2 regions of the Bradyrhizobium sp. HKCCYLR20261 genome follow, and region 1 is predicted to be linked to the other one. Evidence: predicted binding sites of a transcription regulator. Region 1 holds the regulator's gene; the other holds the start of a gene.
The links. The regulator LexA, encoded in region 1, represses DNA repair genes until DNA is damaged. The targets are predictions, from matches to a motif close to TGTTCNNNNTGTGTTCNG.
Positions count from the first base shown of each region.

Region 2: ACQR1L_RS13225 (putative DNA modification/repair radical SAM protein) is a predicted target of LexA. The motif match lies at 3,577-3,594, and genes of this name have one in related genera.

Region 1 is NZ_JBNPUZ010000006.1:379,249-386,416, reverse strand. Features, by position in the region: gene ACQR1L_RS17185 (glutamine--tRNA ligase/YqeY domain fusion protein) at 1-150, shown strand, start outside; gene ACQR1L_RS17180 (hypothetical protein) at 163-375, opposite strand; gene ACQR1L_RS17175 (ComEC/Rec2 family competence protein) at 514-2,805, shown strand; gene ACQR1L_RS17170 (hypothetical protein) at 2,944-3,381, opposite strand; gene lexA (transcriptional repressor LexA) at 3,663-4,364, opposite strand; gene ACQR1L_RS17160 (molybdopterin molybdotransferase MoeA) at 4,572-5,783, opposite strand; gene ACQR1L_RS17155 (alpha/beta fold hydrolase) at 5,905-6,714, opposite strand; gene ACQR1L_RS17150 (hypothetical protein) at 6,716-7,168, opposite strand, start outside.
Region 2 is NZ_JBNPUZ010000005.1:128,273-135,440, reverse strand. Features, by position in the region: gene ACQR1L_RS13240 (error-prone DNA polymerase) at 1-966, opposite strand, end outside; gene ACQR1L_RS13235 (Y-family DNA polymerase) at 1,214-2,803, opposite strand; gene ACQR1L_RS13230 (ImuA family protein) at 2,703-3,491, opposite strand; gene ACQR1L_RS13225 (putative DNA modification/repair radical SAM protein) at 3,678-4,916, shown strand; gene ACQR1L_RS13220 (UdgX family uracil-DNA binding protein) at 5,021-6,502, shown strand; gene ACQR1L_RS13215 (TIGR02281 family clan AA aspartic protease) at 6,711-7,168, shown strand, end outside.

The DNA of each region.
Region 1 (7,168 bases):
GCGATCGCCGAAAGCAATTCGGCCGACCCGATGCAGTTCGAGCGTCAGGGCTACTTCGTGCGCGATCCCGACTCGACGCCCGACAGGCTGGTGTTCAACCGCACCATCGGCCTGCGCGACACGTTCGCCAAGGAGGTCGCGAAGGGCTGAGGCGCGCGCCGCTCAGCCGATCGCGTCCTGGCCGGCATCGGTCAGTGTCGGCACGCCCTCGCCGAGCTCGACGAGGCCGCGCTCGGCGAGCAGGGACAGGTCCTCGTCGCTGACGGGAGAGAGGGTGAGCCGGTTGGCCTTGATGTCGCGCAGGGTCCAGCGCAGGTGGATCGCCTTCTCGAGTTCGAGGTCGGCGAAGGGGTCGTCGATCGCGTGGTCGTCCATGACCGTATAAGTCCGGGGGTGCACGAAAGTTCCCGTGCATTGCGGGATGCATCGACCGGTATTCCCGTTCCGTTCTGCTAGGCGCGCTCGCACAGCTTCCGGTAGCCTGACGCCAGTCCGGTAGCGGGTGGTGTGGGCATGGCGGGGCCGGTGCGGCCGCCAGGAGGGCGGCGCGGGTTCGCGGGCGTGATGGCCGATGTCTGGCCGCCGCGCGGCGCGCTTGCCGCCGGCTGGCCCGCGATCGGCGCCGGCGCATGGCCGTCGCTTGCCGGCAAGCTCAAGAGCTGGGCCCGGGAGGAGGCCGGCGCAGGGCGGCTGCTGCCGTGGGTGCCCGTCGCGTTCGGCGCGGGCATCGCGCTGTATTTTTCCGCCGACCACGAGCCCGTGCTGTGGGTCACCGCGGTCACCGCGGTGCTGCTCTGCGTCGCGGCCGGGCTGATGCGCCGGCATCGGCTGTTTCCGGCGGTCGTGATGATCGCAGCGGCGGCGGCCGGCTTTGCCGCCGCGACCGCCCGGACCGCCCGCGTCGCCCACCCCGTGCTGGCGCGGCCGCTGTATTCGGTCTCGCTCACAGGCTTCGTCGAAGCGCGCGACATCCGCGAGCGCAGCGACCGCATCGTGCTGCGGGTGGCATCGATGGAGAGCCCGCGCAGCAGCGTCGCGCTGGTGCGCGTGCGGCTCGCGGTGCGCAAGGGCACGGCGCCGGAGGTTGGCAGCTTCGTGCAGCTCAAGGCGCGGCTGCTGCCGCCGCTCGCGCCGGTGCGTCCCGGCAGTTACGACTTCGCGCGCGACATGTTTTTCCAGGGCATCGGCGCCTCCGGTTTCGTGATGGGCACGATCACGGCCCAGCCACCGCCACAGGAGAGCAGCTACGCCCTGCGCTACGCCGCGACCATGCAGGGCCTGCGCGATGCGATCGATGCGCGCATCCGCTCCCGTCTCAGTGGTGACGAGCGCGCCATTGCTACTGCGCTGCTGACCGGACGGCGCGACGCCATCACGCCGGATGTCAACGACGCGATGTTCGTCTCCGGCCTCGGCCACGTGCTGTCGATCTCGGGCTATCACATGGCGGTCGTGGCCGGCGTCGTGTTCTTCGCCGTGCGCGCGCTGCTCGCGCTGATCCCCGGCCTGACCATCAGCCATCCGATCAAGAAATGGGCCGCCGCCGCGGCACTGGTCGCGGCCGCGTTCTATCTGCTGCTGTCGGGTGCCGAGGTCGCCACGCAGCGATCGTTCTTCATGACGGCCGTGGTGCTGATCGCCGTGATGGTCGATCGCCGCGCCGTCACCTTCCGCACGCTCGCGGTGGCCGCCATGATCGTCCTGATCGCGGCCCCCGAAGCGCTGGTGCATCCGAGCTTCCAGATGTCGTTCGCGGCCACGCTCGGCCTCGTCGCGCTGGTGCAGTTCGGCCTGCCGAGACTGTTCGCGACCCCCGACAGTTCGACCACGCAGCGCATCGCGCTGTGGGGCGGCCGGGAACTGTCCATGCTGCTGCTGGCCTCGCTGATCGCGGGGCTCGCGACGACGCCCTATGCCGCCTTCCATTTCCACCGCATCACGCCCTATGGCGTGCTCGCCAATCTCGCGGCGATGCCGGTGGTCTCGGTGCTGGTGATGCCGGCGGGCCTGCTGGGCCTGCTCGCAGCGCCGTTCGGCCTCGATGGCCCCTGGTGGACGCTGATGGGCTGGGGCATCGACTGGATGATCGCCGTGACGCGCTGGGTGGCGGCGCTGCCCGGTGCCGTCGGCCGTATCCCGGCGTTCGGCATCGGCCCGCTGATCGCGGCCAGCCTGGGCCTCATCCTGATCGGCCTGTTGCGCACGCCGCTGCGCTGGTCGGGCGCCGTGCTGCTGGCGGCGGCCACGGCCTGGGCCGCGATGACGCCCCGTCCCGATATTCTCGTCTCCGGCGATGGCCGCGCGGTGGCCGTCCGCGGCCGCGACGGACGCCTGCATGTGATGCGCAGCGGCAAGGACGTGTTCGTCACCAAGGAATGGCTCGCGGCCGACGCCGACGCGCGGCTGCCCGCCGATTCGTCGCTTGGTGACGGCGTGTCCTGTGACGAGCAGGGCTGCGTGGTCGCGATGGCAGACGGCCGCATCGTCGCGCTGGCGCTGCGGGTCGATGCACTTGCCGACGATTGCACCCGCGCCGCGCTGGTGGTGACGGCGCGCTCGGCCCCACAGTCGTGCGAGGCTGCCGTGATCGACCGTCCGCGCCTGCAGCAGCAGGGGGCCTTGATGCTCGTGCAGAACGGCAAGGGCCTTGCCGTCACGCCGGTGCGCGCCGACGGCACGGGCCGGCCGTGGTGGCCGGCACCCGCCGAGCCCAGCGAGTTCGAGGCGACGCTGACGCCGCGCGCGCCACCGTCGCGCGCGCAGGACGCGACACCGCCTGACACGGAGCAGGCTGGAGAGGATTAGTCCTTGGGTCGAATGCAGCACACGACACCGGCGCCGCAACGGTCGGCTCCGGAGTAGAGCCGGTCGACGATTGCGGCGTCAGCGTGCGATCCGCATGACAATGAGCTGACGCTCAGCCCATCGAATGTTGCGCGTGGCTCAGGTGATGCTGATGCGGCGGATTGGCGTCGGCTGCTGCGCCGGCGCCTCCTCCGCGATCTCGCGTCGTTCGCCCGGCTGCTTGCTGACCGGCAATTGCAGCACGGTGACGCGCTGGCCCTCGCAGAGCTGAGTCACCAGCACATGGCGTCCATCCGCGAACTCGATCGCGTCGTGATGGCGGTCGGGAATGTGCTTCTCGATGGTGTTGAACTTGGCGACGCGCTCGCGGATCGTGCGGGTCCACAGCCAGCGGCTGTCGTAGCGAACGTCCTCGGCAAAGGCGAGCTCGGTGCCGGGCAGCATGCAGACCGCGACGGTCGGCTCGCTTTCCAAGGCGAAGCCGCGGGTCGCGGTGCCGCGGAACGTCGTCGAGATCAGCGTCTCGCCGACTTTGGCGGGACGGGAGGCAACGGCATGGAGGCTGTAGTCACACATCGGATCGCTCCTCGTTCAGAGATAGCTGACCCACGCTCCCCCCGGACAGGCGCAGGCCTCTATCAGAGTGGACATCGGGAGCGATGTTAGCGCGCGCTTCGCGGCAATTCTGCGCTGATCTGCAGTGCGCGCGGGCGCTGCCGATCACAAGCGTTTGAGTGTGCCGCGCTGCACATCATGATGTGCATTCTCAACTGACTCATAAATAGGCGGCCGCGAGTCCGGGCGGCTCACACCGCCGATCTGCTGGGCAGATCCGGCGGCCTCGCAGACGCCGGGACTCAGTACTTCCGGTACAGCCCGACCAGCTTGCCCTGGATCTTCACCCGGTTGGGCGGCAGGATGCGCACCTCATACGCCGTGTTGGCCGGCTCCAGGGCGATCGACGCGCCGCGGCGGCGGAAGCGCTTCAACGTCGCTTCCTCGTCGTCGATCAGCGCCACGACGATGTCGCCGGTGTCGGCGGACTCGTTGCGCTGGATCAGCGCCATGTCGCCGTCGAGGATGCCGGCGTCGACCATCGAATCGCCGCGGACTTCGAGCGCGTAGTGTTCGCCATTGCCAAGCATGTCGGCCGGCACGCTGATGGTGTGGCTGCGCGTCTGCAGCGCCTCGATCGGCGTACCCGCGGCAATCCGGCCCATCACCGGCACCGCGACGGGACGCTCACCATCGTCGAGCGCCGGTGTCGATGTGCGAACCTTGCCGAGATTGCCCTCGATCACCGACGGCGTGAAGCCGCCGCGCCGGTTGTTGGCGGCCTGCGAGAGCTCGGGCAGCTTGATCACCTCGATCGCGCGGGCGCGATTGGGCAGCCGGCGGATGAAGCCGCGCTCTTCGAGAGCTGTAATCAGCCGATGGATGCCGGACTTGGAGCGCAGGTCGAGCGCATCCTTCATCTCGTCGAAGGACGGCGGCACGCCGGCTTCCTTGAGCCGTTCGTTGATGAACCGCAGAAGTTCGTACTGTTTGCGCGTCAGCATCTCGACCTGGTCCCCGGTTGGTTGTCGTCCGAAGTTCTCAAGAGCTCTTGCGTCCCAGAGCCAGACTGGACGACCGTCATTCACGTCACCCGCAACATACTAAAAACAAATCATGAACGGACACTATCTGTTCGATGTGTGTTCTGCAATCCTAAAAATATGATGAATGGACCGAGCTTTACCGGAGGAAGCCCACCCACCGACGCCTCACCTGGGCAGGCGCAGGATCTCGCAAGGGCTGCCTGCGGGAGCCTTCGGCGCGAAGGCCGGACGGATCACCAGCGCCTGCGAAAGCGCGAGATTCCCGAGCAGAGACGAATCCTGCTGGTTCACCGGCGTGGCGATCAGCGTGCCGTCGGGGCGCTCTTCCAACTGCGCGCGCAGATAGTCCTCGCGTGAGTCGTTCGGCCCGAGTTCGCGGCCGAGCAGGGCGGTCTCGCGCGGCGGCGCGACCTCCTCGCGCCCGAGCAGGGCACGAATCAGCGGCACCAGGAACAGGATGGCGCAGACATAGGACGACACCGGGTTGCCCGGCAGGCCGATCACCCTCATGCCGCCGAGCCGGCCGTGCATCATCGGCTTGCCCGGCCGCATCGCGATCTTCCAGAACGCCATCTCGACGCCTTCGGCCTCGAGGGCTTGCTTGACCAGATCATGGTCGCCGACCGAGGCGCCGCCGGTGGTGATCAAGATATCTGCGCCGGACTCGCGTGCCCGGCGGATGCCGGCCACGGTGGCCTCCATCGTGTCGACGGCGATGCCGAGATCAATCGGCTCGGCACCCTCGCTACGCACCAGCGCCCGCAGCGCATAGCCGTTGGAGTAGACGATCTGGCCGGGACCGGGCTCGGAGCCCGGCATCACCAGTTCGTCGCCGGTCGCGAGCAGCGCCACCTTGGGCCGCCGCCGCACCGGCAGCGCCGGATGATTCATGCTGGCCGCCAGCGACAGGTCGCGGTCGCTGAGCCGGCGTCCGGCCTTCAGCAGCACCATGCCCTGGTGGAAGTCGACGCCAGCGGGGCGGATGTGCCGGCCCTTGATGGCGGCCTCATTGACGACCACATGGCCGCCCTCCGCGGTCGTATCCTCCTGGATGACGACCGCATCGGCGCCCTCCGGCACGACGCCGCCGGTGAAGATGCGCGCCGCCTCGCCAGCGCCGACCACGCGATCGAACGGCCGCCCGGCCGCGACCTCGCCGATCACCTTGAGCTTGGCGCCCGGCCTGTCGGCATCGGCCGCCCGCAGCGCGTAACCGTCCATCGCCGACATCGCCTCCGGCGGCTGCGTCCGCAGTGCTGCCAGGTCGCGCGCCAGGATGCGGTGGAATGCCTCGTCCAGCCCGACCATCTCCTCAGGCAGCGGCTCGGCGCCGGCAAGCACCGCGGACAACGCATCGGACACCGGCATCAAGGCCATCAGAGTTCCTTTGGAAGGAAGCGGACGAGTCGAGGGAGTCGCGTTCTAACCGAACGCGCAGGGCGGGGCCAAGGGGCCAATCCGACCGGTGCCTTGGGGAGCAGCCTCGCGCGGGGCGCTCTTACAATGTGGCGAGAAACCTCGTGATCAGTCCGGTGACCTCCGCGGGCTGTTCGAGGCTCGGCAGATGCGCAACACCGGTGATCCCGTGACCGGCCGCGTTCGGCATCGTCGCAGCAAGCAATCGGCTTCGCTCCTGGATATGAGGAAAGTCGAGGTCGCCCCAGATCACGAGCGCCGGCGCGGTGATCTCGCCGAGGCGCGGGAAGGCAGGTGTCACGTCGAGACTTGCGCCCACCGGCGCTGCGCGCAGCGCGGCGGCGTTCTTCTGCAGAAACATGTCGCGCAACTCGCCCGATACGCGCCCATCAGGTGCGAGCGGACCGTCGAGCCAGAGATGCGCCTTGAGCATGCTGACGCGGTCCCAATCGCGTGCCGCCTCTGCTGCGGCGACATCGCGCAGCAGCGCCGTGATGGCCGGTGGGTAGACCGGCTCTGGCGCTCCGCTGATCGATGGCGCGATCAGAACGAGGGCACGTGTCCGCGACGGCTGCGCCAGCGCGAAGTCGAGCGCGATCTTTCCGCCTTGCGAACAGGCGACAAGCGTCGCCTGCCGGCCCGGCGCGAGCGCATCGATCACCGCGAGCAAGTCGGCAACCGGTGAATGGTCTTCGATCTCTGCCACCGTCTCTCCGAAGCCGCGGCGATCGTAGGAGATCGCCGTGTGGGTGGCTGCGATGTCGTCGATCTGCGCAAGCCACATGGTGTGGTCGAACACCGCTGCATGCAGGAAGACGACGGGCTCGCCTCGGCCGGCAACCAACGTCGCGAGTTTTGCACGGCCGGAAATAATTCGACGAAGTGAGTTCATATCACACCGGATGCCTGATCCACACGTTGGGTTCGACGTAGACGGCGTAATCTTGCTCGACCGATGTGAGCACGGGCACCAGCGCGCCGGGGATCTCGACCTCGCCTGAATGATCGAATGGCACGCCCGTCCATTGTGACCACTCTGCAAGCGTGCCGACAATGGTCATCGAGCAAGGCGCAATCTTGACGATCTCGCCGCCGATGGCGAGGTGCGTGCGCAGCCAGGAATCGGCGAGCTGGCCATCGGCGCGTCGCTGTTCGAGATAGTCACGCATCGGCGTCTTCGGTTGCAAATGCTTCTGGTTCGGCCGCACCGGCGCGTAGAGCTCGGAGAAGCCCTTCGCTCGCGCGCATTGCTTGAACGCATCGAGCATGGCGCGCGAGCTGCCCGGCACGCGCGCCTTCGGCAGCAGGGCGATCTCCAATGCGCTCATGGTCGTCTGCTGCCGTCC
Region 2 (7,168 bases), on a different contig from region 1:
GAGCTCGGCGATCAGCGCCAGCTCCTTGTTGAGGACGGCGCGCAATTTGTCATCGAGGTTGTCGCCGAAATAGCTCTTGGCGCCGGCCCAGGTCAGGTCCTCCAGATGGCCCTGCGCGGTCTTGCCGGGCGGTACCGGCTCGTCGGGATATTGGTATTTGAGCTGGTCGAGCGAGAAGCTGATGCGGTCGGCGAAACGGAGAGTTTCGGTGATGGCGTCGGGATGATCGCGGAACAGCCGCGCCATCTCATGTCCCGGCTTGAGATGGCGCTCGGCATTGGCCTGCAGGCGGCGGCCGATGCTCTCGATCGAGGCCTTCTCGCGGATGCAGGTCAGCACGTCCTGCAGCATGCGCTGGCTAGGGTGGTGATACAGCACGTCGTTGGTGGCGATCAGCGGCACCTTGGCTGACGCCGCGAGCCTTGCGAGACGCGCCAGCCGGCGGCGGTCGTCGCCGCGGTACAGCAGGCTGCCGGCGAGCCATACGCCTTCGGCGGGGCTGTCTTTCAGACGAGCAAGGATGTTGCCGAGGGCGTCCTCGTCGAAGCGATGCGGCGGCATCAGCACCACGAGCTGGCCGTCGATGAAGTCGAACAGATCCTCGAACGTCAGGCGACAATCACCCTTGGCGACCTTGTCGAGGTCGCTGCCGCGCTTGCCTTGAGTCAGCAGCTGGCACAGCCGGCCATACGCCGCGCGGTCGCGCGGATAGACCAGAATGTCCGGCGTGCCGCAGGTGAAGACGAGCCGCGCGCCGTACAGCAGTTTCGGTCTGTAGGTCAGCTTGTCGTTATTCAGCTCGCTATAGGCGCGCACGATGCCGGCCAGCGTGTTGTGATCGGCGATGCCGATGGCGGTGAGGCCGTCATCGGCGGCCTGGTGCACATAGGCTTGGGGATGCGAGCCGCCGTGCAGGAAGGAGAAATTGGTGGTGACGCCGATCTCGGCGTAGGCGACGGGGGTCATGGCGCGGCCGCGGAGGCTGAGGTGGCGCTATGCCCTACAATTGTGAGCACATCTCTGGCGGCTGGCGCCGCTCCTACCTCGCCCCGCTTGCGGGGAGAGGTCGGATTGCATCGCCAGATGCAATCCGGGTGAGGGGGCTCTCCGCACGCTCGGTGGGTGTGGCTGCCCCTCACCCCAGCCCTCTCCCCGTGAAGAACGGGGAGAGGGAGCGCACCTTTCGTGCTGCAAATATCGTAGTCCCCTGCCCTCATGCAAAGAGTCCATGCATGTACCAGAGGGGCTGCACCGGCGGGCCGTTTGGCGGCTGCTCGAACTCGCGGTCATACAGGCCGTCGCGGTAGAGCCAGAAGCGCAGGCCGTGTTCGTCCTCGACGCGGAAATAGTCGCGGGTCAGGCCCTGGCCGTCGGGGCGCCACCATTCCATCGCGATGCGTTCCGGGCCTTCGGCGCGGACCACCGCATGCGCGGCGCGGCGCCAGACGAAGCGGGCGGGCGGGCCGTCGGGGACGCCGGCGATCACTTGAATGGCCTCGGGGCGCGCGAACAGCCTCAAAGGACGCAGCGGCGGCTCGCCGTCGGTACGTTCGGGCCAGGCGGCGGTGCTGGTGGCCGCGAGATGGTGCTGGGCCGGCAGCGGCAGCGCCGCGCGCTCGGGGACGTAGGTGTCGACCGGCAGATGCACCACGACGCGTTTGCCGCCGATACGCGCGGCGATGCGGTCGATCAGCGCCGACAGTTCGTCATTGTCGTGGACATGGGCGTCGAGATCGCGCTGCTGCTGCACCACGATCTCGCTGCGGCCGGCGGCGAGCCGGATCATGTCGAAGCCGAAGCCGGGATCGAGCGGATCGCTCAAGGCCTCCAGCCGCTCGCGGAACAGCCGGTCTATCACGGCGGCGTCCGTCACCGGCTGGCCGGTGTCGACGGCGATGATGCGCACCAAGCCGTCGGTGCGGAAGAAGCAGGCCTCGAGCCGCCGCGCGCCCTTGCCCTGCTGCGCCATCGCCGCCACCAGCATCGCCGCAAGGCTGGAGAGGCTCGCCGCGATCACGGTGTCGGTCGCGACCGGCTCGGCAAAGCGCTTGTCGACGATGTAGTCCGGCGGCACCTTGCGCGGGCTGATCGGCGCATCGGCCTCGCCCAGCGCCTGTGCGAGCACGCGGGTGAAGGCGGCGCCGAAGCGCGCGGTGATCTCGTTGCGGCCGCGCGAGGCGACGTCGCCGATGGTCTTGAGGCCGGCGCGGCGCAGGCCGAGCGTAATGGCCTCACTGCCGCCGAGCGCGGCCACCGGCAGGGCTGAGACCGCCGCCGCCTCCTCGCCATCAGCAACGATGCGGCCGTGCACCTGCCGGTTCAGCGTCCGCGCGCAGACCGCGTTGGAGGCGATCGCCGCCGACACGGTGAGGCCGTGCGCGGTCAGCGCATCGCACACCGACTGCATCAGTTTTGTCTCGCCGCCGAACAGATGCACGCAGCCGGTGATGTCGAGCGATAGCCCGTGCGGCGGATCGAGCGCCACCAAGGGCGTGAAGCGGTCGCACCAGTCGGCGATGCTCTCCAGCAGCCTGGCATCGGCGGCGAGATCGGCCTCATGCGCGACGAGGTCGGGACAGACCGCGCGGGCATTCGCCAAGGGCTGGCCGAGCGACACGCCATGGCGCGCCGCGGCCTCGTCGAGCGAATGGATCAGAAGCGCATTGGCGTCCTTGATAAGAACGACCTGCGGCTTGCCTTGCTCAAGCGGATCGGCGACGCGGCTCCGCTTGATGCGCTCGATGGGCAGGCGCGGCAGCCACAGGCTGAGGATCCGCCGCCGATTCGCTGAAACGGCACGCATCGGGCATCCACTCCATGATCCATCGTCCGGTCTGGCCGTGACGGTTACGAATGAGCTCGGCATCGAGCCGCGGCGCGCCCCACGCCATCCACGGCGCGACCTCGGACGACGGCGCGGTGCGCACCATCCAGCGCGTCTCCGCGGTCGACGGCTCCGGCGTCGCGGCGACGCGCAGCAGCAGCGCGGTCACGCCGGACTCCTGCGCTGCCAGGGTCAGCTTGCGGCTGGCGACGAGATCGAGCTTTTGCGTCTCGCCCCACACCTCCAGCATCACGCCGCCCAGCGCATCGCAGGCGAGTGCATCGGCGGCGGTGCGCAGGGCATGATCGAGATCGGGCGCGCGCACGACCACGAGGCGGCGCGGATCGAGGCCGAGCTCGGCGAGCCCGCTCATCGACAGCGCGCCGGCCTCGCGCTCGGCAAAGTCCTGCCGGATCCAGATCAGCGGCTTCCGTGCGGCGACGCGCGCGGCGAGGCCACACACGAAGCCGGTCGCGGCCGCCGCCTGGCGGCCGCCTTCCGCGAACACCTCGTGCAGCGCGCCGGTGGCGAGCCCGCCCTGCAGCACCGCGTCCGCCTCGTCATGGCCGAGCGCGACCCGGCGCAGATCATGCGCGCCATCGGCCGCTTCGAGACGGGCAATGCGGCCGCGCAGACGCGCGAGCGTATCCATGCGTGCGCCGGTCATCCGTCGCCGCTCCTTTCAATCCATCGTGCGAGTGCTGCCGTTCTTCAAAATGAATGCAGGCAGTTGAACCCGCGACGAACCTCTTTGTTCATGATACGTTCTAATATAAAGCTAACGCGTCCGAGAGAGTCAATCGGGATTGACCCGGTCCGGATTCAACGAGTGGAATCAAAGGGATTCAAAAGCATGGAGCTGCTGCGCAAACTGGAGATCCTGGCCGATGCCGCCAAGTACGACGCGTCCTGCGCCTCCAGCGGTACGGAGATGCGGGATTCCCGTGACGGCAAGGGGCTCGGCTCGACTTCGCCGGGCATGGGCATCTGCCACTCCTATGCGCCGGACGGACGCTGCATCTCGCTTCTCAAGATTTTGCTGACCAATGCCTGCAACTTCGACTGCCTGTATTGCGTCAACCGCGCCTCCTCCAACGTGCCGCGCGCCCGCTTCACGGTCGACGAGGTGGTGAAGCTCACGATCGACTTCTATCGCCGCAACTACATCGAGGGGCTGTTCCTGTCGTCGGGCATCATCCGCAGTCCCGACTACACGATGGAGCAGGTCGTCTCCGTCGCGCGCAAGCTGCGCGAGGAGCATCGCTTCCGCGGCTACATCCATCTGAAGACAATTCCGGAGGCCGACGAGGCGCTGATCGCCGAGGCCGGCAGATATGCCGACCGGCTCAGCATCAACATCGAGACGCCGCTCGAGGACAGCCTGACCAGGCTCGCGCCGGAGAAGGACCAGCGCGCGATCCGCCGCACCATGGGCCGCCTGCGGCTCAAGCTCGACGAGACGGCGGAGGCGAAGAAGACGGTGCGCCGCGCCCGGCCGCCGCGCTTCGCGCCGGCCGGCCAGAGCACGCAGATGATCGTCGGCGCCGATGCCGCCAACGACCGCACCATCCTGTCGACCTCGGCCAATCTGTACGGCGCCTACAAGCTCAAGCGGGTCTATTACTCGGCCTTCAGCCCGATTCCCGATGCCAGCCGCGCGCTGCCGTTGCAGGCCCCGCCCCTCGTGCGCGAGCACCGGCTGTACCAGGCCGACTGGCTGATGCGGTTCTACGGCTTCGACGCCGAGGAGATCGTCGAGGAGAACGAAGGCATGCTGCCGCTCGACATCGACCCCAAGCTCGCCTGGGCGCTGCGCCACCGCGACCGCTTCCCGCTCGACATCAACACCGCCAGCCGCGAGGAGCTGCTGCGCGTGCCCGGCTTCGGCACCCGCACCGTCCAGCGCATCCTCGCCACCCGACGCACCACCACGATCCGCTTCGCGGATCTGGCCCAGCTCAACGTCATCCGGAACAAGGCGCTGCCGTTCATCGTTCTCTCGGACCACCGGCCGTCGCCGTCCTTGCTGGACGGCGCCAGCCTCAGGGCCCGGCTGCAGCCGAAACCGCAGCAGCTCGGATTTGGATTTTAGCCAAGTCGTCATTGCGAGGGGCGAAGCCCGAAGCAATCCAGGGGCGACACGACGACTCTGGATTGCTTCGTCGCTCCGCTCCTCGCAATGACGTAAGGAGACAGATGCACGTCGTAACACTCGACAGCGACACCGATTTCGATGGCTGGCGCAAGGCGGCGCGGGCGCTGGCGATGAACGACGTCAGGGCGGCCGATGTGAGCTGGCGGGTGAAGGGCGCGGCGGCGGATCTGTTCGACGATCAGTCGGAGACACGGCTCCCCGATGTCCCGAAGGGCGCGTTCTCGGTGCCGGCGAGCTTCATGGAGCTCGCCGAGAGCGCGATTCTGCACAGCGATTCCAACCGCTTCGCCCTGCTCTACCGGTTGCTCTGGCGTCTGCGCACCAACCACGATCTCATGGACATCGCGACCGATCCCGATGTCGCCCAGGCCAACGCGCTTGCCCGCGCCGTGCGCCGCGACGTCCACAAGATGCACGCCTTCGTCCGCTTCCGCGAGGTCGGCCGCGAGCGCGAGGCGCGCTATGTCGCCTGGTTCGAGCCGGAGCACCACATCGTCGAACGCGCAGCTCCGTTCTTCGCCCGCCGCTTCGCCGACATGCCCTGGTCGATCCTGACGCCCGAACTCTGCGCGCATTGGGACGGCAGCCACGTCTCCTTCACACCGGGTGTGAGCAAGGCTGAAGCGCCGACCGAAGACCGGCTCGAAGAGGTGTGGCTTCGCTATTACGCCAGCATTTTCAATCCGGCACGGCTGAAAGTGAAGGCGATGGAAAAGGAGATGCCGAAGAAATATTGGCAGAACCTGCCTGAGGCCAGGCTGATCCAGCCGCTGATCGCCGAAGCCAGCCGGCGCACCTCCGTGATGATCGCAGAGCCCGGCACCGAACCGCACAAGCCGCAGAAACGCGTCGAGGAGACCGCGATGACCCGCAAGCCGAAAGCGCCCGCGCCTGCTGCTCAGACCTCACGTGATGTCGAGGCGACCGATCTTCAGACCTTGCGTGAAGAGGCTGCCGCCTGCCGCGCCTGCCCGCTGTGGAAGGACGCCACGCAGACCGTGTTCGGCGAAGGCCCTGAGCATGCGCCACTGATGCTGGTCGGCGAACAGCCCGGCGACAAGGAGGACCTCGCCGGCCATCCCTTCGTCGGCCCGGCCGGCCAGATGCTCGACCGCGCCCTGGAAGAGGCCGGCATCGACCGCTCCAAGGTCTACGTCACCAATGCCGTCAAGCACTTCAAGTTCGTGCCGCGCGGCAAGATCCGGCTGCACCAGAAGCCGGCCACGCCGGAGATCAAGGCCTGCCGTCCCTGGTACGAGCGCGAGCTCGCCGCCGTCCGCCCGGCCCTGGTGGTCGCGATGGGCGCGACCGCCGCGCAGGCGGTGTTCGGCAAGATCACCCAGGTCACCAAGAACCGGGGCCATATCGTCGACCTGGCTGAGGGCCCCCAGGCGATGATCACGGTGCACCCGTCCTATTTGCTCCGGCTGCCCGATGCGGACGCCAAGGCGCGGGAGTACGAGCTGTTCGTCAAGGATTTGAAGATCGCCGCGGCTGCGCTCAAGCGCGCGCAGGCGGCGTAACGGCGGCCCCAGCCTCCCCCTGCCCGCCGTTCGGTCCATTTTCCTCCATCGTCTCGCCTCGACAATGCAACCATGGGCTGATCGAGATCGCCGCGCGCCCGGGCGACATTCTCGTCCTGCTTGATCTCGGGAACCGCGTTCGGCATTCACAGGTGTGTGGGGATGGCGCGACCATGGTCGCGCATGAGGTTGGGGTCGAGACTGGGCGATGACGAACGATCAAGCGGCGGACAGCCGGACAGCGACGCCAACCCCTGACTTCAAGCCCGGCGACCATCGTACGACCGAATTCATCGAGCGGCGCAGCGTGCTGCCGCGGATCTTTCTCGGGCTGATCACGGCCGCAGCGATCGGCGGCGGCAGCCTGTATCTGCTGCGGCCGGACTTCGCTGCGCCTGTCGACCAGGTCATCCAGACCTTCCGCACCTCCGCGGTCGCCGAGCCCGACCGGCCGGCGGCGGCGCCGGACGTCAAACTGGAAAGCAGATTCACCGGCCTCTATCAGCGCTATGGCCTGGCGCCGCTTCCTCCGGGCATCGAGAGCGGCGCCAAGCTCAATGGCCTGCTCGCGATGCTGCAGAAGGAGCCGTGCGACAAGCAGACCGTCTTCCAGGCCTCCGTCGCCCTCGAGGAACGCCGCGAGACCCGGGCGGCCGCCGACCTCTT